3 regions of the Streptomyces sp. NPDC008163 genome follow, and region 3 is predicted to be linked to each of the others. Evidence: riboswitches for the same ligand, from Rfam matches in the RefSeq annotation. Region 3 holds a riboswitch; each other region holds the start of a gene.
The links. Region 3 has a riboswitch for cyclic di-AMP ahead of ACFZAT_RS26235 (peptidoglycan DD-metalloendopeptidase family protein). Riboswitches for the same ligand answer to the same signal wherever they lie in the genome.
Positions count from the first base shown of each region.

Region 1: another riboswitch for cyclic di-AMP. It lies ahead of ACFZAT_RS08940 (peptidoglycan DD-metalloendopeptidase family protein); the one in region 3 lies ahead of ACFZAT_RS26235 (peptidoglycan DD-metalloendopeptidase family protein).
Region 2: another riboswitch for cyclic di-AMP. It lies ahead of ACFZAT_RS01835 (NlpC/P60 family protein); the one in region 3 lies ahead of ACFZAT_RS26235 (peptidoglycan DD-metalloendopeptidase family protein).

Region 1 covers NZ_JBIBHG010000003.1:205,621-215,686, forward strand. Annotated here, with positions in the region: gene ACFZAT_RS08925 (STM4012 family radical SAM protein) at 1-681, shown strand, start outside; gene ACFZAT_RS08930 (STM4011 family radical SAM protein) at 689-1,582, shown strand; gene ACFZAT_RS08935 (GDSL-type esterase/lipase family protein) at 1,602-2,456, opposite strand; gene ACFZAT_RS08940 (peptidoglycan DD-metalloendopeptidase family protein) at 2,640-3,563, opposite strand; cyclic di-AMP (ydaO/yuaA leader) riboswitch at 3,567-3,722, opposite strand; gene ACFZAT_RS08945 (tyrosine-protein phosphatase) at 4,140-4,952, shown strand; gene ACFZAT_RS08950 (DUF6126 family protein) at 4,976-5,152, opposite strand; gene ACFZAT_RS08955 (helix-turn-helix domain-containing protein) at 5,163-5,771, opposite strand; gene ACFZAT_RS08960 (aminotransferase class III-fold pyridoxal phosphate-dependent enzyme) at 5,850-7,247, opposite strand; gene dxs (1-deoxy-D-xylulose-5-phosphate synthase) at 7,244-9,172, opposite strand; gene hpnH (adenosyl-hopene transferase HpnH) at 9,255-10,066, opposite strand, start outside.
Region 2 covers NZ_JBIBHG010000001.1:359,489-369,554, forward strand. Annotated here, with positions in the region: gene ACFZAT_RS01810 (PspC domain-containing protein) at 1-1,294, shown strand, start outside; gene ACFZAT_RS01815 (LuxR C-terminal-related transcriptional regulator) at 1,278-1,982, shown strand; gene ACFZAT_RS01820 (GNAT family N-acetyltransferase) at 1,995-2,756, opposite strand; gene ACFZAT_RS01825 (NlpC/P60 family protein) at 2,799-3,845, opposite strand; gene ACFZAT_RS01830 (hypothetical protein) at 4,155-4,508, shown strand; gene ACFZAT_RS01835 (NlpC/P60 family protein) at 4,567-5,721, opposite strand; cyclic di-AMP (ydaO/yuaA leader) riboswitch at 5,720-5,870, opposite strand; gene pcrA (DNA helicase PcrA) at 6,032-8,470, shown strand; gene ACFZAT_RS01845 (peptidoglycan DD-metalloendopeptidase family protein) at 8,544-9,971, opposite strand.
Region 3 covers NZ_JBIBHG010000012.1:257,249-267,314, forward strand. Annotated here, with positions in the region: gene ACFZAT_RS26215 (FAD:protein FMN transferase) at 1-294, shown strand, start outside; gene ACFZAT_RS26220 (SHOCT domain-containing protein) at 248-652, opposite strand; tRNA gene ACFZAT_RS26225 (tRNA-Met) at 822-895, shown strand; gene ACFZAT_RS26230 (SpoIIE family protein phosphatase) at 1,102-2,226, shown strand; cyclic di-AMP (ydaO/yuaA leader) riboswitch at 2,436-2,589, shown strand; gene ACFZAT_RS26235 (peptidoglycan DD-metalloendopeptidase family protein) at 2,601-3,767, shown strand; gene ACFZAT_RS26240 (aldo/keto reductase) at 3,955-4,899, shown strand; gene ACFZAT_RS26245 (PrsW family glutamic-type intramembrane protease) at 4,928-6,550, opposite strand; gene trmB (tRNA (guanosine(46)-N7)-methyltransferase TrmB) at 6,601-7,437, opposite strand; gene lhgO (L-2-hydroxyglutarate oxidase) at 7,488-8,738, opposite strand; gene ACFZAT_RS26260 (sporulation protein) at 8,851-10,066, opposite strand, start outside.

The sequences.
Region 1 (10,066 bases), on a different contig from region 3:
TCGCTGGACGCGGCGCTGCGCTGGCGTCCTGAGGAGCTGTACCTCTACCCGCTGTACGTGCGCCCGCTGACCGCGCTGGGCCGGCGCTCGCCCGGCGAGGCCGACGCCGCCTGGGACGAGCAGCGCCTGCGCCTCTACCGGGCGGGCCGCGACCACCTGCTGGCCCAGGGGTACGAGCAGGTGTCGATGCGGATGTTCCGCCGCACCGACGCCCCGCGCGCCGAGGGACCCGACGACTACGCCTGCCAGACGGACGGCATGATCGGCCTGGGCTGCGGCGCCCGCTCCTACACCTCGCGGCTGCACTACTCCTTCGACTACGCGGTCCGGATGGGCGAGGTCCGGGGCATCATCGACGCCTACACCGCCACCGCGGACTTCTCCCGCGCCGAGGTCGGGCGGTACACCGACGGCGACGAGGCGCGCCGCCGCCATCTGCTCCAGTCGGTGCTCCAGGCGCGAGGCATGCCGGTGGACGCATACCGCGAGCGGTTCGGCACCTCGCCGTACGAGGACTTCCCGGAGGAGCTGGCCCGGTTCGACAGCCGGGGCTGGCTCGACACGGCGACGCGGGATCTGCTGCGGCTGTCGCCCGAGGGACTGGCGTACTCCGACGCGCTGGGCCCGGAGCTCTTCTCCCCCGCCGTGCGGGCCGCGATGGCCGCGTACGAGCTGAAGTGAGTGATCCGTGGACCTGACGATTCTCTACCGGGGCCCGCTCGCCTCCTGCGACTACGACTGCCCGTACTGCCCGTTCGCCAAGCGGCGCGACAGCCGGGAGCAGTTGCTGGCGGACCGCACGGCGCTCGAACGGTTCACCGGGTGGGTGGCGGCGCAGACCGGTGACCGGATCTCGGTGCTGTTCACACCGTGGGGCGAGGGCCTGGTGCGCTCCTGGTACCGCCGGGCGGTCGTCGGGCTGGCGGGCCTCCCGCACGTGCGCCGGGTCGCGATCCAGACGAACCTGAGCGGCCGTACGCGGTGGCTGGCCGAGGCGCCGGAGGCGGCCCGCGAGCGGATCGCGCTCTGGTGCACGTACCACCCGGGGCAGACGCCGTACGAGCGTTTCCTCGGCCGGTGCGCGGAGCTGAGGGACCTCGGGGTCCGGCACAGCGTGGGCGTCGTGGGCTTCGACGCCCATCTCGGCGAGGCGCGGCGGCTGCGCGCGGCGCTCCCGGACGAGGTCTACCTCTGGGTCAACGCCGCCGAGGGGCACACCTACACGGACGAGGAGGCGGAGCGGTGGACGGAGATCGACCCGCTGTTCCCGTACAGCCGCCATCCGCACCGCTCGGCGGGGCTGCCCTGCCGGACCGGTGAGTCGGTGATCTCGGTGGACGGGGAGGGCACGGTGCGCCGCTGCCACTTCGTCCGGGCGGAGCTGGGCAATCTGTACGACGGGAGCTATCGGCGCGCACTGGGCCCGAGGGCCTGTCCGCTCGCCGTCTGCGACTGTCACATCGGCTATGTGCACCTGGAGACGCTGCCGCTGTACGACGTCTTCGCGGGCGGCGTCCTGGAGCGCGTCCCGGCGGCGCTGCCGCTGTCCCCGGTCGCCGCGACGCGGTCGCGGGGCGACTGAGGACAGCGGAGGGGGCCGGTCAGAGCGGCAGCAGGTCCGGTCGCTTCGGCTCGACGTGGTCCCCGGAGGACTCGCCGCGCAGCCGCCGCCCGATCCACGGGACCAGGTACTCGCGTGCCCAGTGGATGTCGTCGCGGCGGATCTCCAGCGTGCCGCGCGGCGGCTGCGGCGGCCACGGCTGGTCCGGGTCGGCCGGCACGTCGAGGCCGAGGACCTGGGCGGCGCGGAGCGCGACCCGGGTGTGGCCCTCGGGCGACAGGTGGAGCCGGTCGCCGTCCCAGGCGCGCCGGTCCTGCACGGAGCGCAGCGACCACAGGTCGAGGACCGGGCAGTCGTAGCGGTCGGCGATGGCCCGGACGTGGGCGGTGTAGGTGGCGATCTTGCCGCGCAGATGACGCAGCACGGGCACGCCGCGGGTGTCGAAGCCGGTGGTGACCATGACGGTGCCGACCGACCGCGTGAGGTCGGCGACCGCGCGCTCGAAGCGTTCGGCCACGTCGTCCGGGTCGGTGCCCGGCCGGATGATGTCGTTGCCGCCGGCGCAGAAGCTCACCAGATCGGGGGCGAGTTCCTTGGCGCGGGGCACCTGCTCCTCGACTATCTGGTCGAGGAGGCGTCCTCGTACGGCGAGATTGGCGTACCGGAAGTACCCGTGCGCGGAGACGGGTGTACCCAAGGCGTCCACCGGAATTCCGGGGTCCGGAAGCCGGTCCGCGAGAAGAACCGCGAGCCGGTCGGCCCAGCCGACGAACGTTCCGTCCGGGCCGGGGTCGCCGACTCCTTCGGTGAAGCTGTCGCCAATCGCCGCGTACGACCCGATGGCGCCCTGTCGGTCGACGGCGCCCTGCTGGAGGTTGTTCGAATCGTCTGCCACAACCGCATATCCTGCACCCCGGAATGTGACCTACGCGACCGTAATAAGGGGTTGACGGGTGGTGAGATAAACCACCCGGTCAGTTTTCGGTAAAGGGGGAATAAGCAGAGGGACGGCGCACCGCCGTGCGCCGTCCCTCTGTGTCGTTCGGTGACCCGGATCACCGGGCCGGTACTGCCTGGATCAGACGTAGATCCCGTGCGACGCCAGGTAGGCGATCGGGTCGATGTCCGAGCCGTACTCCGGGCCGGTGCGGACCTCGAAGTGGAGGTGCGGGCCGGTGGCGTTGCCGGTGGAGCCGGAGAGGCCGACCTGCTGGCCCGCGGTCACGGTCTGGCCCGCCGAGACGGAGAGCGAGGACATGTGGCCGTACTGGGAGTAGTGGCCGTCGGCGTGCTTGATGACGACCTGGTTGCCGTAGGCGCCGCCCCAGCCGGCGGTTACGACGGTGCCGGAGGTGATGGCCTTCACGCTGGTGCCGGTGGAGACGGGGAAGTCGATGCCGGTGTGGCTGCCGCTGGACCAGCTGGCGCCGGAGGCGCGGTAGGCGGTGGTGTGGTTGCCGGGGACCGGGTGGACATAGCCGGAGGCGTTGTCCTGGGAGGCCGGGGCCTCGGTCTTGGCCTCGGTCCGCGCCTCGGTCTTGGTGTCGACCTTCGTCTCGGCCTTGGGCGCGGTCTTCGCCTCGGTCTTCTCCGCCGTCTTGGCGGGGGCCTTGGACGGGGTGGTGGCGGCGGGGGCCGCCTTGGCGCCGAGGGTCAGCTTCATGCCCGGGAAGATCAGGCTCGGGTTCTCGCCGACGACCTCGCGGTTGTCCTGGTACAGCTTGTGCCAGCCGCCCTTGAGGTGGTGCTGGGCGGCGATCTTCGACAGGTAGTCGCCGGAGACGACGGAGTACGTGGTGGTGCCGGCGCTCTTCGCGGGCGTGGCCGGGGCGGTGTGCGCGGCGGCCGACTTCGACGTGGCCGGGGCGGACTGCTCCGCGGCGTGGGCACCGGTGGCGCCGAGCAGCGGAAGCGCGATGACGGCTCCGCCGGCGCTCGCGGCGACGACGCCGCGGGCGATGGTGCTGGACTTGGGACGGCGGTGCTTACCCGAATTGGGCATGAAGAATTTCCTCTCCGGCGCCTGCGAGGTGAGCTGTCGGGTTCGGGCTGGAGATGCCCGGCCGCGCCTGGCGCGACTTCACCCCGAGCCGTCCGGTCGTCCCGGTCGGCGGCTTACCTGGTTCCCCCGCTCCTGCCACACGGTGAGTGGATGCGAATTCCGGACGGCGGCAGGATTGGGCGTTCCATCCGGATGGCATGGAACGTAAGCGAGCCGGGACGGCGGAAACAAGCCGCGCGTTCGGCACCGGATTCCGCTCCGGAATTGCGGTGCGGAATTCCGGTCACACTCCGTGGATTACGGATCTTGGCTTTCCGCGCGGTGCGGGGACTACCCAGCCGGGGCGTCACCACACACCGTCACGGATATGATCCCGCTCACGAGCGAGTGATCATCTCCCCTACAACCGGGGCAGGTTGGTCATATCCCATCAATACGGACATGTCATGGCCCTCGTCCGCCTCGGCTCGGAGCGGACGGCCGAGATGATTGCCCCGGGAACCGATGTCGTAGGGTCGCGGTCGTGGGCCCGTCGGCGACACGCGCCGGGGCAGAGCCGAGCCTCCAGGAGTGACCGTGACGCAGCAGCTGCCGCAGACCCCGCCGGCGGAGCCCGTACTCACCGGCGTCCGCAACTTCCGCGACGTGGGCGGCCTGCCCACCACCGACGGCCGCCGGGTCCGGCACGGCCGGCTCTACCGCAGCGGACACCTGGCGCACGCCACGGCCGAGGACGCGGCCTTCCTCGGCGGGCTCGGCCTGCACACGGTCTTCGACTTCCGCAACGCGGCGGACCACAAGCTGGACGGCCTGGACATCGAGCTGCCCGGCGTCCGGAACGTGAGCATCCCGCTCAGCGACCCGGCGGACGGCGCGGAGTTCTGGCGGATGGTGCGCGACGGGAACATCGCGGAGCTCCGCTCGATCCTGGCCGACGGAAAGGGGACCCGCCGCATGGTCGCCTCGTACCGCTCGATCATCCTGGAACGCACCGGCGAGCACAGCCGGGTGCTGCACGCCCTGGCCGAGGACAGTGTGCCCGCCCTGATGCACTGCGCGGCCGGCAAGGACCGGGCCGGGCTCTCCATCGCGGTGACGCTGCTGGCGGTGGGCGTCGGACGGGAGACCATCGAGGCCGACTACCTCAAGTCGAACGACGCGCACCGCCGCTACCGCATCCGGCGCAGCGACACCTCGGCCACCGGGATGTCCCCGGAGGTACTGGAGCTGCTCAACCCGCTCTTCGGTGCCCAGCCCGACTACCTCGCCGCGGCCTTCGCCGCCATCGACGAGACCTGGGGCGGCACCGACCGCTATCTCGCCGACGGGCTGAAGCTCACGCCCGCCACCCGGGAGCGGCTGCGCGAGACGCTCCTCGACGAGGCCTGAGGCGGGGGCCGGGCCGGCTTCCGCTACTGGTTGTGCATGCCGACGGCGAAGAGCAGGTACAGGAACGCGGCGATGACGTGCCCGGCCACGAGATAGGCGAAGAGGCGGATGACGAGTCCGCGCGGCATCTTCTTCTCCTGGCTGTCGGCGCCGGGGCGCGGGGCCGGAGTGAGCGGGTCGTAATGCTCGGAATCGGACATGGCGGGCCTCTCAGAGACGGTGGACCGCGCCACCGAGGCACAGGTCGGCGGCGGGGCTCTGCAGCAGGGTGTGGACGAAGAGCAATTCGGCGCCCTCGGGTTCGGGGGCGGCGATCCGGTGCGGGGTGAGCGAGTCGAAGTGCGCGCCGTCCCCGGGCACGAGGTCGTGGACCGTCTCGCCGAGCGTCACCCGGAGGCGGCCGGTCAGGACGTACAGCCACTCCTCGCCGGGGTGGACGCGTACCAGGTCGCCCTGGGCGCCGTACGGGACGCGGACGCGCAGCGCCTGCATCGCGCGGCCGGAGCCCCCGGCCTGCTGGTACAGCCAGCCGTCGGCGGCCGGGCCCTCGAACGGGCGGCCGCGGACGATGGCGTCCCGTTCCGGGGGCGTCTCGCCGAGGAGCTCGGAGACCGTCGTACCGTAGATCCTGGCCAGCTGGAGCAGCATCGGCAGCGAAGGCTGGCGCCGGCCCGTTTCGAGCCGGGAGAGGTGGGCGGGCGAGAGCCCGGCACGCTGGGCCGCGGTCTCCAGAGTGAGACCACGGCCACGGCGCAGATCGCGCAGGCGTGGCGCGACACCGGGCAGCTCACCGGCCGCCAGGTCGTCCGGAGGGTTCATGCCTCCATTGGGCCCAAGAATTTCCCCTGAGGCAAATTTCTTGCCTCAGGGGCAAAAGCGTCCCATGGGCGAAGCGCCTCAGCGGTTGGCGACGGCCTGCTTCACCAGGGTCCGCCCGAAGTCCCACATCAGTCCCCCGCCGCTGTGCGCGTCGTCCATGACGGCGGTGAAAGCCTCCACGAAGCGGTCGACGTCCGCGTCATCGATGACCAGTGGCGGGATCAGCTTGATCACTTCGAGGTGGTCGCCGGAGACCTGCGTGAGGATGCGGTGCTTCTGGAGCAGCGGCACGACGACCATCTGCGCGAAGAGCCCCTTGCGGGCCGCCTGGAGCATGGTCCAGCGGCTGCGCAGCTTCAGCGAGGTGGGGCGGCCGAACTCGATGCCGATCATCAGCCCGCGCCCCCGCACCTCGTGCAGCAGCTCGTAGCGCCCGACGAGCGCGGACAGCCGCTCGCGCAGCAGGTCGCCGGTGCGGCGCGCGTGCGCGACGGTCTCCTCGTCCTCCATCACCGACAGCACCGCGAGCCCCGCCGCCATGGCCTGGGCGTTGGAGCCGAAGCTCGCGGAGTGGACGAGGACCCGGTCCATCGAGGAGTACACGCGCTTGAAGATCCAGTCCTTGCCGAGCGTCGCCCCGACCGGGACATAGCCGCCGGAGAGCGCCTTGGCGACGCAGACGAGGTCCGGTTCCACCCCTGCCTCGTGCTGGTACGCGTAGAAGTCGCCGGTCCTGCCGAGGCCGGTCTGCACCTCGTCGGCGATGAGGAGGGCCTTGTGCTTGTGCAGCAGCTCCTGGGCCTCGCGGAGATAGCCGGGCGGCGCCTCGTGCACCCCCTTGCCCTGGATCGGCTCCACGACCAAGGCGGCCACATCGCCCCGCTTCAGCTCCCTGCTCAGCGCCGCGAGGTCGCCGAGCGGGACGGCGGTGTCGGGCAGCAGCGGGGCGAAGCCGTCCCGGAAGCCGCCTTCGCCGTTCACCGAGAGCGCGCCCGTGGTCAGCCCGTGGAAGGCGTGGTCGCAGTACAGGACGCGCGGCCGGCCGGTGGCGTACCGGGCGAACTTGAGGGCCGTCTCGACGGCCTCGGTGCCGCTGTTGCCGAAGAACACCCGGTCCAGGTGCGGGCTGTGGCTCAGCAGCTTCTCGGCGAGCAGTCCGGGCAGCGGCTGGCAGTCGAACCGGGTCAGGTCGGCGAGCGAGGCGTCGAGGACGTCGTGCACCGCCTTGCGTACGACGGGGTGGTGCCGGCCGAGACCCATCACGCCGAATCCGGCGAGCATGTCGAGGTAGTCGTTGCCGTCCGCGTCCCAGAAGTGCGCGCCCTCGGCCCGTTCATAGACCTTGTCGAAGCCGATGGTACGCAGCATGCGCGGGAGCTGGTGGTTGAGGTGCTTGCTGTGCAGTTCGTAGCGTTCGGCGCCGCGCTCGGCGAGGAGCCGCGCCAGATCGAAGCCCTTGGGCTCGTCGTCCTTCATGCCCCGCTCTCCCTGTGCCCGTTGCCCGAGGCGTCCTGCCCCGTGCCGCCGGCCGCCTTCCGGGCGGCCGTGACGGCGCTGATCCGGCCGGCGATCTCGACCGGTGTGAGTCCGATGTCGGCCAGCACCTCGGACCGCTTGCCGTGCGCGAGGAACTGCTCGGGGATGCCGAAGGTGCGCAGCGGTACGTCGACGCCGGCGTCCCGGAGCGCCTGCCCCACCGCCGAACCGACGCCCCCCGCCCGGCTGTTGTCCTCGACCACCGCGACGAGTCCGTGCGCGGCGGCGAGCGGCGGCAGCTGCGCGTCGACCGGCTTGACCCAGCGCGGGTCCACCACGGTGCAGCGGATGCCGGCGCCCGACAGCAGTTCGGCGGTGCGCAGGCAGACGGAGGCCATCACACCGACGGCGACGAGGAGCACGTCGGCGTCCTCGTCGCGCCGCAGCACGTCCATGGAGCCGATCCGGCCGACCGCCTCGATGGTCTCCCCCACCGATTCCTTCGGGAACCGCACCAGGGTCGGCGCGTCGTCCACGGCCACCGCCTCGCGCAACTCCTCGCGCAGCCGGTCCGCGTCGCGCGGGGCGGCGATCCGCAGCCCGGGCACGACCTGGAGCACGGACATGTCCCACATGCCGTTGTGCGAGGCCCCGTCGGGCCCGGTGACGCCGGCCCGGTCCAGGAAGAAGGTGACCCCGCACCGGTGCAGGGCGACGTCCATCAGGAGCTGGTCGAACGCCCGGTTGAGGAAGGTGGCGTAGACGGCGACGACCGGGTGCAGCCCGCCCGTGGCCAGCCCCGCCGCACTGACCGCCGCGTGCTGCTCCGCGATGCCCACGTCCCAGACGCGGTCCGGGAACGCCTCGGCGAACTTCGTCAGCCCGACCGGGTCCAGCATCGCGGCGGTGAGCGCGACGACGTCCGGGCGCTCCGCCCCGATCACCGCCATCTCGTCCGCGAACACGGAGGTCCAGGACGGGCCGGCGGCGGGCAAGAGCGGGGCGCAGGTCAGGGGGTCCATCGCGCCGACGGTGTGGAAGCGGTCGGCCTCGTCCCGGAGGGCCGGGGCGTAACCGCGTCCCTTCTCGGTGATGCAGTGGACGAGGACCGGACCCCGGAAGCCCTTGGCGCGGTGCAGTGCGGCCTCGACGGCGGCGGTGTCGTGCCCGTCGACCGGGCCGATGTACTTCAGCCCCAGGTCCTCGAACATGCCCTGCGGGGCGACGAAGTCCTTGAAGCCCTTCTTGGCCCCGTGCAGGGCCCCGTGCAGCGGCTGCCCGATGACGGGGGTGCGTTCCAGGAGGCCCTTGCCCCAGGAGAGGAAGCGTTCGTAGCCGTCGGTGGTGCGCAGGGTGGCCAGGTGGCGGGCGAGCCCGCCGATCGTGGGCGCGTACGAGCGCTCGTTGTCGTTCACGACGACGATCAGCGGGCGGTCCTTGGCGGCGGCGATGTTGTTCAGCGCCTCCCAGGCCATGCCGCCGGTGAGGGCACCGTCCCCGATGACGGCGACGACGTGGCTGCCGCGGCCGCGTACCTCATTGGCCTTGGCGAGGCCGTCGGCCCAGCCGAGGACGGTGGAGGCGTGCGAGTTCTCGATGACGTCGTGCTCGGACTCCTCGCGGGACGGGTAGCCGGACAGCCCGCCCTTGCCGCGCAGCTTGGAGAAGTCCTGGCGCCCGGTGAGCAGTTTGTGTACGTAGCTCTGGTGGCCCGTGTCCCAGAGGATGCGGTCGACGGGCGAGTCGAAGACCCGGTGCAGGGCGATGGTGAGCTCCACCACCCCGAGGTTGGGGCCCAGATGACCCCCGGTCCTGGCCACGGCCTGCACCAGGAAGGTGCGGATGTCAGCGGCGAGTTCGCCGAGTTGGGACGCGTTCAGTGCCTTCAGATCGTGCGGCCCCCGGATGCTCTGCAGCAGCGTCATGCCCGGGCCCCCTCTCTGTGGTCCTGTTCCTGCGAAAGGTGACGGCCGGGCTCCGCGCGGGAGCCCGGCCTGGTGTCGCGGCTCAGCCGTTGCCGCTGACGGTCTCGCGCATCGCGCGCAGGGACTCCTTGAGGGAGCCCATGGTGGCGAGGACGGCGGTGGGTTCGTAGCCGCAGTGCGCCATGCAGTTGGCGCAGCGCGGGTCCTTGCCCCGGCCGTACTTGTCCCAGTCGGTCTCCTCGATGAGCTGCCGGTACGTCGGCACGTAACCGTCGCTCATCAGGTAGCAGGGCCGCTGCCAGCCGAACAGGGAGTAGTTGGGAATGGCCCAGGCGGTGCAGGGGAAGTCGGCCTTGCCCTCCAGGAAGTCCAGGAAGAGCGGCGAGTGGTTCAGGCGCCACCGGCTCCGGTTGCCGCCGGCGAAGGACTTCTTGAACAGCTCGCGGGTCTGCTCCACGCCCAGGAAGTGCTCCTGGTCGGGCGCCTTCTCGTACGCGTAGGCGGGCGAGATCATCATCTCGTCGACCTTGAGGTCGTCGTTGAGGTAGTTGAGGACCTCGATGATGGTCTGCGGGGTGTCGGTGTTGAAGAAGGTGGAGTTGGTGGTGACCCGGAAGCCGCGCCGCTTGGCCTCCTTGATCGCCGCCACCGCCTCGTCGAACACCCCTTCCTTGGCGACCGATTCGTCGTGCCGCTCCCGCAGCCCGTCGATGTGCACGGCGAACGCGAAGTAGGGCGAGGGCGTGAACTTCTCGATCTTCTTGCGCAGCAGCATCGCGTTGGTGCAGAGGAAGACGTACTTCTTCTTCGCCACCAGCTGGCGCACGATCTCATCGATCTGAGGGTGCATCAGCGGTTCGCCGCCGGCGATGGAGACCATCGGGGCGCCCGATT
Region 2 (10,066 bases), on a different contig from region 3:
AGCCGCCACCACCCGAGCCGCAAGCTCCCACGCCCCCGACCCGGAGGAGCCCCCGCTGCGCAAGCTGTACCGCAGCGCCGACGGCAGGCTCCTCGGCGGAGTGGCGCGCGGACTCGCCGGACACCTCGGACTCCCGGTCGCCTGGCTCCGCTTCGTCTTCCTCGGCCTGTTCTTCGCGGACGGCCTCGGCGCCCTGCTGTACGCGGTGTTCTGGATCGTGGTCCCGCTCGGCGTCGGCGGTGTGGAAGGACCCCGGTCCGTCTTCGAGACCGCCCCCGACGGCACGCGCCGCCTCCGCAAACCCGACAAGGGCCAGCTCTTCGCCCTCATCGCGCTGCTCATCGGCGCCTTCGTCTTCGTCGGCAACGTCGACATGGGCAGCAAGGCCGACCGCTACATCTGGCCCAGCCTCCTCATCGGCGCCGGTTCCGTCCTCGTCTGGCGCCAGGCGGACAACGCCCGCCGCGCCCGCTGGATGGAGGTCGGCCGCCGCCGCCGCGTCCTGCAACTGGCCCGCGCGCTGGCCGGAGTCGCCCTTGTCGGCCTCGGCCTCGCCGTCTTCATGGTCGTACGCGGCTCCGCCGCCCAGCTCGGCAACGTCATCACCGCCGCCATCGCCGTGCTCACCGGCATCGCCCTCCTCGCCGGCCCCTATCTCGTCCGCATGACCCAGGACCTCTCCGAGGAACGCCTCATGCGCATCAGGGCCCAGGAGCGCGCCGAGGTCGCCGCCCACGTCCACGACTCCGTGCTGCACACCCTCACCCTGATCCAGCGCAACGCCGACGACGCCGGTGAGGTCCGCCGCCTGGCCCGCGCCCAGGAGCGCGAGCTGCGGAACTGGCTGTACAACCCCGAGGGCACCGGCAAGGACGAGGACGACGAGCCGGAGACCCTGGCCGAGGCCGTCAAACGGGCCGCCGCCGAGGTCGAGGACAAGCACGGCGTCCCGCTGGAGGTCGTCGTCGTCGGCGACTGCCCGCTGGACGAGAAGCTGGCCGCGCAGATGCAGGCCGCACGCGAGGCGATGGTCAACGCCGCCAAGTACGGTGGCGAGGGCGGCGCCGTCCAGGTCTACGCGGAGGTCGAGGGCCGCACGGTCTTCGTCTCCGTGCGCGACCGGGGCCCGGGATTCGACCTGGACTCCGTACCGGGGGACAGAATGGGCGTACGAGAATCGATCATCGGCCGGATGCAGCGCAACGGCGGCACGGCCCGGCTGCGTTCGGTGCCCGGCGGGGGCACCGAGGTCGAGCTTGAGATGGAGAGGACGAGCGATGAACGGGACCAGTGAGGCGACCGGGGGCCAGGAGAGCCCGGAGCGCCGGGTACGAGTCGTGCTCGTCGACGACCACCGGATGTTCCGCACCGGCGTACAGGCCGAGATCGGCCGCACCGAGGAGACCGGCGTCGAGGTCGTCGGCGAGGCGGCCGACGTCGACCAGGCGGTCACCGTCATCACGGCGACCCGCCCCGAGGTCGTCCTCCTCGACGTCCACCTCCCCGGTGGCGGCGGCGTCGAGGTGCTGCGCCGCTGCGCGCCCCTGATGGGCGCCGCCGAGAACCCGGTGCGCTTCCTCGCGCTCTCCGTGTCCGACGCCGCCGAGGACGTCATCGGCGTCATCCGGGGCGGCGCCCGGGGATACGTCACCAAGACGATCACCGGCACCGACCTGGTCGACTCGGTCTTCCGCGTGCAGGACGGCGACGCCGTCTTCTCGCCCCGCCTGGCCGGCTTCGTCCTCGACGCCTTCGCCTCCACGGACGCGCCCCCGGTCGACGAGGACCTGGACCGGCTGACCCAGCGCGAGCGCGAGGTCCTGCGCCTGATCGCCCGGGGCTACGCGTACAAGGAGATCGCCAAGCAGCTGTTCATCTCGGTGAAGACGGTCGAGTCCCACGTCTCGGCGGTGCTCCGCAAGCTCCAGCTCTCCAACCGCCACGAACTCACCCGCTGGGCGACGGCGCGACGGCTGGTCTAGCGCCTTGCGGGATCAGGCGGGGTCCAGCGAGATGTTCAGCTTCTCGCCGATCCTCCGGTAGCCGATGGAGACGTAGATCCGCTCCACGTCGGCGTCGCCCGGCTCCAGCCACACCACGCGGCAGCCCCGTGCGAACGCGGTGCGCGTCAGGTGGGCGGAGAGCGCGGCGCCGATGCCCCGGCGGCGGAAGTCCGCGCCGACCGCCAGGCCCGCCAGCTCGCTCAGCCCGTCCACCGGGACCGAGCAGCCGCCCGCGCCCGCCGGGACACCGCCGACCGTCGCGAGCGCGGCGACCCCGCCGCCCGCCACCGCGTCGCGCAGCCACTGCGCCGTGCCGTCCTCGGGCTCGCCCTCCCCGCCGTACCCCAGGTGCTGGACGAGCGCGGCGGCGGCGAACTCCGCTTCCGAGGCGGGCTCGGCCATGACCAGGTCCGCGACCGGCTCCGGCTCCACCAGCCCGCCGGGGGCGCAGGCGAGGACGGGGGCGCGGTTCTCGACGGTGAACCCGGCGGCGAGCAGCGCCGGTTCGACGGCGGGCGCCCAGCCGGGCAGGAACTCCAGGCGCGGCATCCGGTCCCGCTCGCGGAACGCCGCTATCAGCGCGTCGAGTTCGCCGGGCGTCGGCTCCGCGCCCTGGTCCGGGATCGCGTAGTTGGCGTACTTCAGCGACCAGTTCGGGTTGTAGCGGATCACGAAGGGCCCGACGCGGACATGGTCCGGGGAGCGCAGCGTGAGCGTACGGGCGTGGGTCTGGACGTCGGCGTCCATCGGCATGTGCGGTTGTCCTTCGGGCCGTTGGCTTCGGAGGGCCGGAGCCTATGCCACCCGGGTCGCCCCCGCGAAGGGCATTTCGTCGAGGGGCGCGATCCGGACCGGGGCCCCGGGGCGCGGCGCGTGGATCATCCGGCCGTTGCCGATGTACAGGCCGACATGGCTGATGCCCGAGTAGAAGAACACCAGGTCCCCGGGGGCCAGCTGGGAGCGCGCGACCCGCTGTCCGGCGTTGATCTGGGTGTACGTGGTCCGGGGCAGCGACACCCCGGCGGCGCGCCAGGCGGCCTGGGTGAGCCCGGAACAGTCGAAGGAGTCCGGCCCGGTCGCGCCCCATACGTACGGCTTGCCCAGGGCGCTGTACGCGAAGGCGACCGCCTGGGCGGCGCGCGAATGGGGCGCGGCGACGGTGGAGCGCGGCGCGCTGCGGTCGGCGTGGCCGGCCCCGCGGCCCTCCTCGGCGGCGTCGTAGGAGGCGCGCTCGGCCGGGGTGAGGCGGGCGAGCAGGCGGCGGGCCTCGGCCAGCTTGGCGCGGACGGTCGCCCGGTGCTCCTTCAGGGCGGCCTGCCGGGAGGCCAGCTCGGTGAGCTTCCCGGCCGCCTCGGCGCGCACCTGGGCGATCTCCGCGACCTGGCGGCGCACCGAGCGCACCTCGGCGGCCCGGCGTTCACCGGCCCGCTCCGCGTAGGTGGCGCGGCGCAGGTACTGGTCCGGGTCGGAGGAGAGCGCCAGCTGCACGGAGGGGTCGATCCCGCCGGACCGGTACTGCGCGGCGGCGTACGCGCCGAGCACGTCGCGGGCGGTGTTGAGACGGGCGGTCCTGCGGGCGGCCTCGTCGCGCAGGGCGTCGACCGACTTGGCGGCGGCGGTCGCCTCGGACTTCGCGCCGTTGTACTTCTCGGTGGCGACCTCCGCCTCCCGGTACAGCCGGTCCACCTGGGCCTTGACCTGCTTCGCGGTGGGCGCGGGGTCCGCGTGCGCGGCTCCCGGCAGCACGGCGGCCGTCGCGGCTCCGGCGACGGCGAGGGTCGCCGCGGTGCGAGCCGCGGAGGCGGTGGTGAGGCGCTGCCTGGGTTTGCGATGCGCTGCCACGGGGGCGGGCGTCCTTCCGTGCGACGGCCCGGCGGGGGGTACCGGCGGGGTGCTCCGGTGGCCGGCGAGGACGGTTCCTGGTCCACGGCCACCGGGAAGGGACGCTAATCCCAGGTCACGGGACGGTGTCGTTATGACGGTTATTGCCCGCTCTTGGCGTGGCATTGTCACCGGATGACCGCTCTTGAAGCCTGAATGGCCGGGAAAAGGGCCACAGAATCAGGCAAAAAGTGCATTCATCATTCAAGCGGCCCGTAGGCCCCACCCTGCCCGGAGGGGTCCGGTGAGAGGGCTCTAGGGTGCACAACCATGCGCGTACTCATCGATTTCGTCGTCGCCCTGCACATCATCGGCATCGCTGCCCTGCTCGGCGGCTTCCTCGGCCAGATGAAGGCGATGAAGGCCGGCACCGCCCGGTTCGTCCCCGGCATGCTGCACGGTGCGCTGACCATGCTCGTCACCGGCGTCGCCCTCGTCGGCCTGGACCAGGCCGACGACCACCCCGTGAACAACGTCAAGATCGGGATCAAGCTGCTGTTCCTGGTCGTGATCCTGGGGCTCGTCTACATCAAGCGGGACGAGGAGAAGGTCGAGAAGGGCGCCTTCGCGGCGGTCGGCGCGCTGACCCTGGCGAACATCTTCATCGCCACGCTCTGGACCTGAGCGGCGGACGCGCCCCGGAAGAGGGGGCCGGCCCGCTCGGACCGGCCCCCCTCCCCGGTCAGGCCGGGCGCACACTCCCGTAGATCGGCATGTAGTAGATCGACTCCTCGCGCACGTTCGCCCCGGGCTTCGGCGCGTGGATCATCATCCCGTCGCCCTTGTAGATCCCCACGTGGCTGATGTCGTCGTAGAAGAAGACCAGGTCACCGGGTTGCAGATCGGCCGTCGCGATCCGGGTCCCGACGTTCACCTGGTCCCAGGTGGTACGCGGGAGGTCGACGCCCGCCGCCTTCCAGGCCGCCTGCGTCAGCCCCGAGCAGTCGTACGAGGCGGGGCCCGTCGCCCCCCAGACGTACGGCTTGCCGATCTGGGCGCGGGCGAACGCGAGGACCTTCTCCGCCTTGGTGGAGGCGCTGCTCCCGGAGCCGGTGTCCGAACCGGAGCCCGAGCCCGTCTCCGTACCGCTGCTCCCCGCCTCCTTGGCCTTCCGCTCGGCCTCCTTACGGGCGGCGGCCTGCTTCTTCGCCAGCTCCGCGGCCTTCCGCTTCGCCTCCGCCTCCTTCTTGCGCTCCAGCTCCGCCAGCCGCGCCTTCTCCTCGGCGGTCAGCTTCGACAGCAGCGTCCGGGCCTCTGTCAGCTTCGTCTGGACGTTCTGCTTGCTGGTGCGCAGCGAGGCCTGCGACTCGGTCAGCGTCTCCAGGCTCTCCACGGCCTCGGCCCGCTGCTCGGACGCCTTGGCCTGCTGCGTACGGAACTCCGTGACCGCCTGCTGCTGGCGCTCGGCCATCCGGTCCATGAGGTGCGTCTGGTCGAAGAACGACTGCGGGTCGTCGGCCAGGAAGAAGGTCGCGGTCGGCGCGAGGCCGCCGTTGCGGTACTGGGCGGCGGCGTAGTTGCCCAGCGTCCTGCGGGCGTCGTTCACCTTCTCGGTGCGCTCGGCCACGTCGTCCAGGAGCGAGTCGACCCTGGACTTCTGCCGGTCCGTGGCCTCCTTGGCCTGGTTGTACTTCTGGGTCGCGTTGCCGGCCTGCCGGTACAGGTCGTCGACCTTCTTCTGTACTTCCTCGATGCTCGGCTTCGGCGCGGGCGCGGCCATCGCGCTCTGGGAGGACAGCAGGGTCACCGAGGCCAGCGCGGCCGAGGTCAGCCCGACGGCCGGGACGGTGGAGCGCATCCGGGTGCGCGGTTTGCGATGCGACGCCAAGGCCGGCATCTCCTTCCGTGGACCGCCTACCGGGTTAGCTGTCGGGTTCGGGCGGAACGGAAGGCTGCCCTACGGTCCGGTGGGGAAGGACCGATTCACCCCGGTACTGCGTGTGGGTCCCCGGTTCCGGGCGGGCCCGGATTCGGCGTGGCGGCACGCTCGGCGTAGGTCGCCTCTGGGGGTACGGGCCGTCCGAACGTGCACGCTAGCCAACTCATGGGGCCGCTGTGAAGGTTGGTGTGCGATATGCCCGATACATTTCCGTGACCTTTCCGGACCGGGGCCGGGTGTCAGTCGGGCGCCTTAGACTCGGACAGCGATGAGCAGCCTCTTTGACGACAGTTTCCTGGCCGGCCTCCAGCAGGAGGAGGACGCGCCCCCGCCGCCCCCCGAGGACCCCGCACCCGAAGCGGTGCCGGAGGACCTGTTCGCGGGCGTGTTCGAGGGGCCCCCGCCGCCCCGTGACGCGTACTACCGCGACGGCGCGCACCGCCCCGTCATCGACCCCGAGGCGCTGCTCGACGGGCTGAACACCGAGCAGCGCGCCGCCGTCGTGCACGCCGGGTCGCCCCTGCTCATCGTGGCCGGGGCGGGCTCCGGCAAGACCCGGGTGCTCACCCACCGCATCGCCCACCTGCTGGCCGAGCGGGGCGTCCACCCCGGCCAGATCCTGGCGATCACCTTCACCAACAAGGCCGCCGGCGAGATGAAGGAGCGCGTCGAGCAGCTGGTCGGGCCCCGGGCCAACGCGATGTGGGTCATGACCTTCCACAGCGCCTGCGTCCGTATCCTGCGCCGCGAGTCCAAGCGGCTCGGCTTCACGTCCTCGTTCTCGATCTACGACGCCGCCGACTCCAAGCGGCTCATGGCCCTGGTCTGCCGCGACCTGGAGCTGGACCCGAAGCGCTACCCGCCGAAGTCCTTCACCGCCAAGGTCTCCAACCTCAAGAACGAGCTCATCGACGAGGAGACCTTCGCGGGCCAGGCCGCCGACGGGTTCGAGAAGACGCTCGCCCAGGCGTACGCGATGTACCAGGCCCGGCTGCGCGAGGCCAACGCGCTGGACTTCGACGACATCATCATGACGACGGTCCACCTGCTCCAGGCGTTCCCGGACGTCGCCGAGCACTACCGCCGCCGCTTCCGGCACGTCCTTGTCGACGAGTACCAGGACACCAACCACGCCCAGTACACGCTGGTGCGCGAGCTGGTCGGCCCGGCCGGTCCCGAGAACGCCCCCGCCGAGCTGTGCGTCGTGGGTGACGCGGACCAGTCGATCTACGCCTTCCGGGGCGCGACCATCCGGAACATCCTCCAGTTCGAGGAGGACTACCCGGACGCGACGACGATCCTCCTGGAGCAGAACTACCGCTCCACGCAGACGATCCTGTCCGCCGCCAACGCGGTCATCGAGCGCAACGAGAGCCGCCGCCCCAAGAACCTCTGGACCAACGCCGGCAGCGGCGCCCGCATCACGGGCTATGTCGCGGACACCGAGCACGACGAGGCGCAGTTCGTCGCCGAGGAGATCGACCGCCTCACCGACGCGGGCGACGCGAAGGCCGGCGACGTCGCCGTCTTCTACCGGACGAACGCGCAGTCCCGTGTCTTCGAGGAGATCTTCATCCGCGTCGGCCTGCCCTACAAGGTCGTCGGCGGTGTCCGCTTCTACGAGCGCAAGGAGGTCCGGGACGTCCTGGCCTACCTGCGGGTCCTCGCCAACCCCGAGGACACCGTCCCGCTCCGCCGCATCCTCAACGTCCCGAAGCGCGGCATCGGCGAGCGCGCCGAGGCCATGATCGACGCGCTCTCGCTGCGCGAGAAGATCACCTTCCCGCAGGCGCTGCGCCGGGTGGACGAGGCGTACGGCATGGCCGCCCGCTCCTCCAACGCCGTGAAGCGGTTCAACACGCTGATGGAGGAGCTGCGCACGATCGTGGAGTCCGGCGCCGGTCCCGCCGTCGTGCTGGAAGCGGTCCTGGAGCGTACCGGCTATCTCGCCGAGCTCCAGGCGTCCACCGACCCCCAGGACGAGACCCGCATCGAGAACCTTCAGGAGCTCGCCGCCGTCGCCCTCGAATTCGAGCAGGACCGGGGCGAGGAGGAGGGCGCGGGCACGCTCGCGGAGTTCCTGGAGCAGGTCGCGCTCGTCGCCGACTCCGACCAGATCCCCGACGAGGACACCGACGGCTCCGGCGTCATCACGCTGATGACCCTGCACACCGCGAAGGGCCTCGAATTCCCGGTCGTCTTCCTGACCGGCATGGAGGACGGCGTCTTCCCGCACATGCGGGCCCTCGGACAGGTCAAGGAGCTGGAGGAGGAGCGCCGCCTCGCCTACGTCGGCATCACCCGCGCCCGCGAGCGGCTGTATCTGACCCGGGCCGCCATGCGCAGCGCCTGGGGCCAGCCCTCGTACAACCCGCCGTCGCGGTTCCTGGAGGAGATCCCGGACCAGCACCTGGACTGGAAGCGCAAGGGCCCGATGGCCGCCCCGGCCGGCCCCACCTCGGGGATCACCTCCTCGCTCTCCGCCTCCCGGGCCCGCTCCGGCCCCTCCGGCTTCGCGACCCGGCGGACCTCGGACAAGCCGACGATCACGCTGGTCGCGGGCGACCGTGTCACGCACGACCAGTTCGGCCTGGGCACGGTGACGGCGGTCGAGGGCGTCGGCGACCAGGCGAAGGCCACGGTCGACTTCGGTGACGGCCGCCCCAAGAAGCTGCTCCTGCGGTACGCGCCGGTGCAGAAGCTCTGAGACGCGCAGGCCCTGAGATACGCGGAACGGCCGGAGCCCCCGAGGCTCCGGCCGTTCCGCGTATCTCGCCGACTCAGGTCGGGTTGACCCCGTGGCTGCGCAGCCACGGCAGCGGGTCGATCGCCGCGCCGCCGCCCGGACGCACCTCGAAGTGCATGTGCGGGCCGGTCGAGTTCCCGGAGTTCCCGGAGTACGCGATGACATCGCCGGCCTTGACCGGGCCCGAGCGGATACGGGTGCTGCTGAGGTGGCAGTACCAGGTCTCCGTGCCGTCGGCCATGGTCACGATGGCCATGTTGCCGTAGGCGGTGTTGTACTGCGTACGGACCGTGCCGTCGGTCGCCGCCATCACCGGGGTGCCGTACTGGACGGGGAAGTCGATGCCCGTGTGCACGGACATCCAGTTGACGCCCGCCTGCCCGAAGTAGGCGCTCAGCCCGTGCTGCTTGACCGGCAGCACGAACTTGGGGCGCAGGGCCTCCTTGCGGGCGGCCTCCTCCTCGCGCTTCTTCTTCTCGGCTGCCTGCCGCTGCTTCAGGTCGATGCGTTCCTGGGTGCGGCTGGCGCGGTCCGCGAAGTTCTCGGCGTCGGCGCTGAGGTTGGCGAGCTGGGTGTCCAGCTCGTTGTTGGCCGCGACCGGCTTGACCGTGCCCGGGTCGGCTGCGGCCATGGTGGTGGTCGCGTCCTTCTTCGTCTCGTCCCCGCCCATGCCGCTCACGGAGGCGGCGGCGATCCCGGCCACGCTCATCACGCAGGCGGAGGGGACGGCGACGGTGAGGAGTGCGGAGCGCTTCGCGGGGGAACGCCTGCGGCTGCGGCCGCCGCGGCGGGGTTCCGCGGGGGCGAGATCGGGGTGCGGCCCGGCGGATACGTCCGGCTCGTCGCCGTCGTCGGCGCGGCGGTGGGGCTCGTACGGGTCGTAGTCGTAGGACTCGTGCCCGTCGTACGACACGTAGGTCTCGTACGGCTCCGAGGGGGTGGCCTGTTCGGCTTCGTTCGAGGCGGCCGGGCTTTGCACATTTTGCTCTTCGTGCCCGGGCGTGGCGCCGGTGTTCCAGGCGGTGGCGTCGTACACGCCCGTGTCGTACGTCCCCGTGTCGTCCGAGGGCCACGCGGTCGCGGCGGCGGTCCAGGTGGTGGTGTCCCACTGGCCGGAGGAGTAGCCGTCCGCCGGGAGCCAGGCGGTGGTGGTGTCGTACTGCCCGGTGTCGTACGCGGTGGTGTCGTACTGCGGGTGCTGCGGGGCCTGGTAGGCGTGGTGCGCGCCGGTGTCCCACTGGGTGGTGTCGTACGGGCCGCCGTATCCGGTCTCACCGCCGGTGTACGGGATGCCGTAGCCCTGCGAGGTGTCGTACGAGGCGTCATAGGCGCCGTCGTAGGTGACGCCGGTGCCGGGGAGGGAGCCGAAGAGCGGGTCCGTCTCGAAGCTGCCCGTCTCGAAGCTGCCTGTGGAGCGGCCGTCGTATCCGGCATACCCGGCGTGGGGGTGCTGGTCGTTCACCAACTTCTCTCTCGCCTCGGCAGCAGGACCAGGTTCCGGGGGCGTGGGGTACCCCGGGAGAACTGGCGGCGACTGTACCCGGCGGTATCCGCCAT
Region 3 (10,066 bases):
TCCATCACGCTCGTCGGGCCCGGTCTCACCATGACCGACGCCTTCGCCACGGCTGCCTTCGCCAGGGGGGAGAGCGCGCTCGGCTGGCTGGAGTCGATTCCCGGCTACGACGCCCTGGCGATCCTTCCGGACGGTCGCGAGGTGCGTACGACGGGTTTTCACCGGTACGAGCGAGAGGCGCGGCCTTCCGGAGAACGGGGAGCGACGGCGGGCGCTCCCCGTGCCGGTGTGGGGAGCGCCCGTCGCGTCAGACCAGGAGCTTCGACTTCGCCCGCTGGTACTCCTCCTCGGTGATCGCGCCCTTGTCCTTGAGGTCGGCGAGCTTCGACAGGTCCTCGACATGGCCGCCCTTGTGGCCGCCGCTCTCCGTACCCGCCGCGTCCCTGACGTACGCCTTGAAGGCGGCGTCGCGCTCCTTCGCCTCCTGGACGTCGCGCCTGCCCATGGACTTGCCGCGGGCGATCACGTAGATCAGCACGCCCAGATAGGGCAGTACCAGCGCCAGGATCAGCCAGCCGGCCTTGGCCCAGCCGCTCAGGTCATCGCTGCGGAAGATGTCCATGATGACCCGGAAGAGGAGGAAGAGCCACATGATCCAGAGGAAGAACCAGAGCATCGTCCAGAACAGGTTGAGCAGGGGATAGTCGTCCATCGTCCACTCCCGGAGCCGCATCGGACTGGCTGAATCTGAAAACAGTCATATCACCACATTCACCCCATTGCCCGTCGGTGTGAGCCGGGGGGAGGAGGGGTGCGCGGGCCGAGGTGCCCGGGGCGTGGTCATGAGGGCCCCGAACATGACGTAGAGTTGGGTTCACCGACGCGGGGTGGAGCAGCTCGGTAGCTCGCTGGGCTCATAACCCAGAGGTCGCAGGTTCAAATCCTGTCCCCGCTACTGAAGGATCAGGCCCGGCACGCAGACAGCGTGCCGGGCCTGATGCGTTGTCGGCTCAGATGGGTTTCGCCCCTTCGGCGGCCGAGGATTCGCCCGGTGGCCGGGCGGACGCGAGGCTGGGGGAGGTGCGCGGCACGGCCGTGGCTGCACCGGGCAGGAGACCGCAGGTGAGGAAGTGGGAGCGACGGTGGCGAGAGCTTGACGGCGTGGGTGGCCGCCGCTTCGTCCGGCTGCTGCCGGCCGCGATGATCGTCGTGGGGGTGGTCTTCGACTACTTCACCCCGCCGGCCTTCACCGCCGTTCCGATGTTCGCCGCCGCCCCGCTGATCGCAGCGCCCTTCTTCGGCCTCGGCGCCACCCTCCGGATCGGACTCGCCGGGGTCGTCGCGATCGCCGCGATGCGGCTCGCCACCGGGGACCTGCCGGGCGTGGTCCCGTTCATTGAGATGCTGACCGTGCTGACGGTCGCCTTCCAGGCCGGGGTGATCAACCGGGTCGTGCGGCGCGGGAACGAGCAGCTGGCGTCCGCCCGGATCATCGCCGAGACGGCCATGCGGGCGGTGCTGCCGACGCCGCCCGAGCGGATCGGCGGTCTCCAGGTGGCCGCGCGGTACGAGGCGGCGCAGGCCGACGAGTTCGTCGGGGGAGACCTCTTCGCGGCCGCTGACACCCCGTACGGTGTACGGCTGGTACTGGGCGATGTGCGCGGGAAGGGGCTGGAGGCGGTCGGCGCCGTGGCGGTGGTCATCGGGGCGTTCCGGGAGGCGGCCGAGCAGGAGAAATCGCTGGAGGGCGTGGCGCAGCGGCTGGAGCGCGCGCTGGCGCGCGAGTCGGTACGGCGGAGCAATCTGGACGCGTTCGAGGGGTTCGTGACCGCCGTGCTCGCGGAGATCCCGCCGGGCGCCGAGCGCGTACGGATGGTGAACCGCGGCCATCCGGATCCGCTGCTGCTGCACGGGGACGGCGCGGTGGAGGCGCTGACGCCCTCGGAGCCCGCGCTTCCGCTGGGCATGGACCTGGGGGTGCGGCCGGACCGCTCGGACGAATGGGAGCTGCCGGCCGGCGGGACGCTGCTGTTCTACACGGACGGCCTGTCGGAGGCCCGTGACGCCGACGGTGTCTTCTACGACCCGGCGGAGCGGCTGCGCGGTCGGCTCTTCCCCGGACCGGAGGAGCTGCTGTCCGCGCTGACCGACGACGTACGGCTGCATACCGGGGGCGAGTCGACCGACGACATGGCGCTGCTCGCGGTGGCCCGGCCGGCGAAGGGGCAGCCGGACCGGCGCAGGACGGTGAAGATCGTCAAGCGGGGTGACACGCTCAGTGACTGAGGTGCGCCGCTCCGCATAACAGTTGACGCAACGTCAGAAAACGCGTAGTGGCCGAACGTCGAACAACTCGCCCGATTCCACCCGGTTGTGTCCCGTAAGTCCAGGCCGGGCGTGTGAACGATCAGTGGGAACAGCTTGGAATCGGAGCTGTCTGTCTATTAACGTTCGATAACGCAGCGCGGTTGTCCCAGCCGTCGTCAGGACGGCGCCGCGCGCGTGCGCCGAATTCCGCAAGGGAACCGGGGAACCACCTACATGGGGTGAATCGGGCATCTTCGTCTTCACGAGAGGCGGAGGAACCCGTAGGAGACCTTCCTGCTCCGAACCCGTCAGCTAACCCGGTAGGCGAGAAGGAAGGAAAGGAGTGCGCCCGCGTGGCGTCCAACAAGCCTGCCCCCGAGTCACCTTCCCGGTTCGTGCCCGAGTACGGCGCCGACTTCGCATCCGGCCCCGGCACCGCGTACATCCCGGAACAGGGCGGCGACTACGCGACCGACCGGGGCAGCGGCTTCGACACCGGCGCCCACTTCGGCAGCGGCTTCCGCGACGACGCCGACTCCGAGCGGACCTGGGAGGAATGGAACCCCACCGAGGAGTCCGTCCGCCCCGTCCGTGGCAAGCACCGCGTCGCCAAGCAGCGCAATGGTCTGGCCCGCAGCTCCACCGTCCTCGGCGTCGGTGTCATCGCGGCCGTCGGTGCGGGTGGCATGGCCACCGCGCAGAGCAAGCCGCCGGTCTCCATCTCTCTTCCCGATTCCCTCGCGGACAATCTCCCCGACGCCAAGTCCCTTCCGGGCGTGGGCGCGTTGTTCTCCGGCGAGACCGCGGCCGAAGCCCCCGCGACCGCCACCGCCGCGGCCCCGCTGACCACCGCCGGCCTCACCACCGCCGAGGCGGAGCAGGGCACCACGGACGCCGGTGAGGCGCTGCGGGCCCGCATCCTCCAGCAGGCCGAGCAGCAGCAGGGCGCCGCCGACGCCGAGGCGAAGGCGGCCGAGGAGAAGGCCGCTGCCGAGAAGGCGGCCGCCGAGGCGAAGAAGCAGCAGGACGAGGCCAAGGCCAAGGCCGCCGCCGAGAAGAAGAAGGCGGAGGAGGAGGCGAAGAAGAAGGCCGAGGCCCTGCGTCTGGCCAAGCTCGCCGCCAGCTACGCCATTCCCACCTCCTCGTACACGATCACCTCGACGTTCGGCGAGGCCGGCTCGATGTGGTCCTCCGGCTACCACACGGGCCTCGACTTCGCGGCGCCCACCGGCACCCCGATCAAGGCCATCCACACCGGCACCATCAAGTCGGCCGGCTGGTCGGGCGCCTACGGCTACCGCACGGTGCTGGAGCTGGAGGACGGCACCGAGCTGTGGTTCTGCCACCAGTCCTCGATCGGCGTCACGGTCGGCCAGAAGGTCACCACCGGCGACACCATCGGCCGCGTCGGCGCGACCGGCAACGTGACCGGCCCGCACCTCCACCTGGAGGTCCACACCCCGGACGGCACCGGCATCGACCCGATGGCCTGGCTGCACGCCCGCGGCCTCACCGTCTGAGGTCTCTTACTCCGACGCCCCCGGCCCTTCCCCGCACGCGGCCTTCCGAACCCCGGCAGCCCTGACGCACCCCCCCCCCGACGTCAGGGCTGCCGGTTCGCGTGGTGCGGTCCACCGGACGTATGCGGCACGGACCGTATGTATGCGGCACGGAATAGCGAGCAGGCCCCGGGCCGTTGTTCCACCCATGACTTCACTGCGCACTCTCGGCCCGTCCGGGCTCCAGGTCTTCCCGCTCTGCCTCGGTGGAAACGTCTTCGGCTGGACCGCGGACGAGGACCAGTCCTTCGCCGTTCTCGACGCGTACGCGGCGGCCGGCGGCAATTTCGTGGACACCGCCGACGCCTACTCGCACTGGGTTCCCGGCAACGAGGGCGGCGAGTCGGAGACGGTCATCGGCAAGTGGCTCGCGTCGCGCGGCAACCGGTCCGATGTCGTGGTGGCCACCAAGGTCGGCGCCCTCCCCGGCTACAAGGGTCTCTCGGCGCCCACGATCAAGTCGGCCGCCGAGGAGTCGCTGCGCCGGCTCGGCACGGACCACATCGACCTGTACTACACGCACTTCGACGACGAGACCGTTCCGGTCGAGGAGATCATCACCGCCCTCGACGAGCTGGTGAAGGAGGGCAAGGTCCGCGAGATCGCCGCCTCCAACATCAGCGCCGCGCGGCTGCGCGCCTCGCTGGAATTCTCCGAACGCGAGGGCCTGGCCCGCTATGTGGCACTCCAGCCGCACTACAACCTCGTCTCCCGGGACACCTACGAGGGTGAGCTCCAGGACACCGCCGCCGACGAGGGGCTCGCGGCCGTCCCGTATTACGCGCTGGCCTCCGGCTTCCTCACCGGCAAGTACCGCCCGGGCACGACCGTGGACAGCGCCCGCGCCGGAAGCGCGGCCGGTCACCTGGAGTCCGAGCGCGGACAGCGGGTGCTCGCCGCGCTCGACACGGTGGCGCGGGACCGGGACGCCGAGATCGCGACGGTGGCCCTGGCCTGGCTCGCCTCCCGCGCGACGGTCGCCGCGCCGATCGCCTCCGCCCGCACGGTCGAGCAGTTGCCCGCCCTGCTGGCGGTGGCCGGGCTGCGGCTGTCGGACGAGGAGCTGTCGACGCTGACGGCGGCTTCGGCGTAGGGCCCGCGTTTCGCTCCGCCCGTACGGATCAGGCCGGCGGCCCGCCGGTGTAGGGCGGGCCGGTGCGGGGCCGTTGGCCGTAGGGCGGTGCGGTGCGGGGCTGTGCCGGATACGGGGCCTGGCTGCTGTACGGGTTCGGATTGCCGTTGTACGGGGAGGGGTTGCCGTAGGCGTACGGCGTGGGGCCGCCCGCGTACGGGGTGGGGCCGCCCGGGTGCGGCGTGGGGCCGCCCGCGTACGGCATGGGGCCGCCCGGGGGCGGTTGTCGGGGTGGCCACGCGGCTGTGTAGCCCGGTGGCCGCCGGTGCGTGGCGCGGGCCGCGTACGCGAGGGCGGGGCCCGCGATCTCACGGCGCTGCCACAGGTGGTGCAGCAGCTCCAGCTCGCGTGCCGCGAAGTCCGGGTCCGCCCTGCCCCGCCCGGCCTGCCGTCGCAGCGAGGCGAGGGACGTCGCGAACGCCTCGTACTCGGCGACCGCACGCGCCGCCGCACTGCCGCGCTCCTTCGCCTCCTTGGCGCGGACCCTCGCGTAGTCCGGGTGGTACGGGTGGCCGGAGGCGCTCACCGCGTACCGTCGGCGGGCCGCGTTCCTGGCGAGGGCGCGGGCCCGCATGGAGGCGAGGGCGCGGGGTTCGTCGGGGGTGAGCCAGCCGGCTTCGGCGTACGCGGGGAGTTCGACGGCCAGGGAGCGCAGCTCCTTGCGGCGGGCCCGGACCACCTGCCAGGTCACCAGGGAGAAGACCGGGACCATGAACGCCCCGTACACGATGTAGAAGCCATACCGGCCGAAGGTCGCCGAGCCGTTCCACAGGGCGTGCATGCCCATCGCGAGGACCAGGCCGAGCAGCGGAACGGCGATGAGCCGCACCCGGCGGCCGGGGGCGCTGCTCGCGGCGATCCCGAGACCGATGCCGGTCAGGACGGTGAAGAGCGGGTGGGCGAAGGGGGTCATCACGGCCCGGACCAGGAACGTCATCACGGTCACCGACGCGAAGCCGGAGTCCATCTGCTGGTCCTCGCCGAAGGCGTTGCCCAGATAGAGGATGTTCTCGGTGAAGGCGAACCCCGTCGCCGTGAAGCCGGCGGCGACGACGCCGTCCACGATCCCGGTGAACTCCCGCCTGCGGAAGAGGAAAAGCAGCAGAACGGCCGCCGCCTTGGCGCTCTCCTCGACCACCGGTGCGATGACCGTGGCGCCGAGGGTGTCGGCGTTCCCCGGATCGCTGTCGGCTATCCACCGGGTGGCGAACGAGTTGGCGAGGATGGCGACGAGGGCCGCCGCGCACGCGCCCCAGGCGAAGGCGAACAGCAGATTCCGCCACGGGGTCGGCTCGACCCGGTCCAGCCAGCGGAAGGCGGTCATCAGCACCGGGACCGGCAGGACGGCCAGACCCAGGCCGACGAGGAAGCCCTCGGTGCCGGTCTGGTCACGGACCAGGGCGAGGATCACCACCCCGCAGAGCGCCAGCAGCGTGAAGACGCCGACCACTCGGAACGTCCGGTTCCGCCAGAGCGTGCCGACGCGGCGCGGACGGTAACGCCACTGGGCCCGCGCCGGAACGGCGGCCAGGATCTCGCCGACCCGCTGCTCCTGGAGCACCGGGACGGCCGGCTGATCCTGCCGTTGTCGCTGAACAGACCCGTCGGACACCCCTCGACCCTAACGAGCGGGTCCGACAACGGCCATGGCGCCCTTCGGGCTCAGACGCGCGCGAAGAGCAGGTCGTGCACCACGTGGCCCTTCCCCAGACCCTGGCCCTCGAACCGGGTCCGCGGGCGGAACGAGGGGCGCGGGGCGTAACCGCCGTCGGCCACCGTGTTCTCGAAGAGGGGGTGCGCGGTGAGTACTTCGAGCATCTGCTCGGCGTACGGCTCCCAGTCGGTCGCGCAGTGCACGATCGCCCCGGACTTCAGGGGGCCCGCCACCAGGTCCAGGAACTCCGGCTGGATCAGCCGGCGCTTGTGGTGGCGGGACTTGGGCCACGGGTCGGGGAAGTAGACCCGCAGCCCGTCCAGCGAATCCGGCTCCAGCATCTCGCGCAGCAGGATGATCGCGTCACCGTTGGCGACCCGGACGTTGGCCGAGCTGTTCCGGTCGGCGAGGCCGAGCAGGTTGCCCTGGCCGGGCGTGTGCACGTCGACGGCGAGGATGCCGGTGCCCGGGTCGTCGGCCGCCATCTGCGCGGTGGCCTCACCCATGCCGAAGCCGATCTCCAGGACCACCGGGAGCCCGTCGAACATGGCCGGCAGGTCCAGGACGCTCAGCCCGTCGATGTCCAGGCCCCACTTGGGCCAGAGCCGTTCCAGGGCGTTCTGCTGGCCGGGTGTGACCCGACTGCGGCGCGGCTGGAAGCTGCGGATGCGGCGCTCGTGGTGCGAGCCGGCCGGGTCGGCCGCGGGGCCGCCGGGGAAGCGGGGCTGCTGGCGCATCCGGCGCGCGCGCTCCAGGGACGCGGCCCGCACGTCGTCGGGGATTCCGGCGGTGGTGGGCACGGTGTCGTCGGGCGTCGGGCGGGAGGGGTTCTTGGGCTCAGACACAATGCCCTGATTCTACGGGGCCGGGCGTCCCGCCACGGCGGGCGCCGGGATCACCCCGCCGCCGCCCGCTCCGGTGGCTTCCAGCCGGCCGCCCGGGCCCGGAGCAGGGCGCGACGGGCCACCTCGCGGCCGATGGGCAGCGAGGCGGTGGCGGCGGGCGACGGGGCGTTCAGCACGTGCACTGTGTGCGGGGCCTCGCGGATCAGGAAGTCGTCCACCAGGGTGCCGTCCCGCAGCACGGCCTGGGCGCGGACCCCGGCCGGCGAGGGGCGCAGGTCCTCCTCCGTGACCTCGGGCAGCAGGCGGCGGACCGCCTCCGTGAACGCGCGCCTCGACAGGGAGCGGTGCACCTCGCCCGCCCCGTACCGCCAGTGTCTGCGGGCGATGCGCCACGAGCCCGGCCAGCTCAGCGTGTCCAGCAGCTCGCCGGGCCGGACGACGGGCCAGCCGTAGCCCTCGCGGGCGGCGGCGGGCACCGCGTTGGGGCCGACGTGGACGGAGCCGTCGACGCCCCGGGTCAGATGGACGCCGAGGAACGGGAACGCCGGGTCGGGCACCGGATAGACGAGCCCGCGCACCAGCTCGGGCCGCGCCAGCTCGTAGTACTCGCCCCGGAACGGCACGATCCGCATCCCCGGGTCGTCGCCGGCCAGCCGCGCGATCCGGTCGCAGTGCAGCCCCGCGCAGTTGACCAGCACCCTGGCCCGGACCACCAGGCCGTCGGCGGTGCGCACGGCCACGCCCCAGGGGCGGCGGTCGATCGCCGTGACCTCGGCGCCGAAGCGGATCACGCCGCCCGCGCCGCGTACCTCGTCGGCGAGGCGTCCGGCGACCGCCCGGAAGTCGCACACGCCCGTCGTGCCGACCCGGATCGCGGCGAGGCCCCGCACCTTCGGCTCGTACTCGGCGATCTGCGCGGGTCCCAGCTCGCGCACCGGCAGCCCGTGCTCGCGGCCGCGCTGGACCAACGCGTGCAGCCGGGGCAGTTCGGCGCGGTCCGTGGCGACGATCAGCTTGCCGGTCACCGCGTGGGCGATGGAGTGCTCCCGGCAGAAGTCGGTCATTTCGGCGCTGCCGCGCAGCGCGTACCGCGCCTTGAGCGAGCCCGGCGGGTAGTAGATCCCGCTGTGGATCACCCCGCTGTTGCGCCCCGTCTGGTGGCGCGCCGGGCCCTTCTCCTTCTCCAGCACGGTCACGCGGGTGCCCGGCGCGGTGCGCGTGAGCGCGTACGCGGCCGACAGGCCGACGATCCCGCCGCCGATCACCAGCACATCGCAGTCGTACGCCGCGTGCGTCATCATCACGCCACCTCCCACCCCGATAGTGCACTGACCCACTGACAACGCACTCAAACCCGTGCGGCCAGCGTGGCGGTTCCCCGGAAGCGGGACTTCCATGCCGAAGCCGGGACTTTTATGCCGGGGCGACCAGAAGAGGGCGGGCGCGCTCGCGCAGTTCCACGACGCGCGGCTCGTCCCCGTACGGTTCCAGGCGGTGCAGCAGGTCGCGTACGTACTCCGTGGTCCGCGCCGACGAGATGCGGCCCGCCACCTCCACGGCCCGGGTGCCCGCCGCGCAGGCGGCGTCCAGATTCCCCGACTCCAGCTCGGCGACCGCCGACACGACGAGCCGCAGCCCGTGCGAGCGGACGAACTCCTCGGTGGGCCGGGACAGCGCTTGCTCGGTGAAGCGCCGGACCTGGCGGGGCGCCTTCAGGTCGAGATGGCACTCGGCGGCGTCGGCCGCGAAGCGGTCGTACGAGTAGAAGCCCAGCCACGCCGGGTCGGCGTCGCCCTCCCGCGAGCGTTCGAGCCAGCTCTCGGACGCCTTGAGCGCGGCCCCCGCGGCCGGCGCGTCGTTCGCCTTCGCGTGCGCGCGGGCCTCGACCAGGCGGAAGAAGCTCATCGTGCGGGCGGTCGCGAGGCCCCGGTTGCGCTCGACGGCGGCCTGCGCGAGGTCGACGCCCTCGTCGGCGAAGCCGCGGTAGGTCGCCTGGAGCGACATCGACGCCAGGACGTACCCGCCGAGCGGCACGTCGGCCGCCGCCCGCGCGAGGCGCAGCGCCTGGATGTAATACCGCTGGGCCGCTTCCTGCTGGCCGGTGTCGAAGGCCATCCAGCCGGCGAGCCGGGTCAGCTCGGCCGCCGCGCCGAACAGCGCACGGCCGACCTCGTCGCTGTACGAGCCGAGCAGGAGCGGGGCCGCGTCCACGCGTAAGCACTCGGGGACCATCGAGGAGCGCCAGTCGCCGCCGCCGTACTTGGAGTCCCAGCGGCGTGCGTCCTGGGCGGCCTCGCGGAGTTTGGAGACGTCGCTGTGGCCGACGCGCAGCGAGGAGGCGTCGCCTCCGGATTCGGGTCCGGGCTGGGCCGGGATCAGCAGGCTGTGGCCGGTGGCCGTGCCGGTCGCCTGGGCCGGTGAGGCCGGCGTGCCCGGTTGGGCGGGCGCCCCGGCCTGACCGTGCGCCCCCGGTGCGCCGTGCGCGCCGGTCGGCTGCCCCCCTGCCGTGGCCGGTGTCCGCGCGACCGACGGGTCGGCGGGGGATATCAGCCAGCGGGACGCGGGTGTGGCGTACGCGCTCACCGAGAACGAGCCCGCGAGCGACTGCCAGATCCCGCCGCTGCCCGCG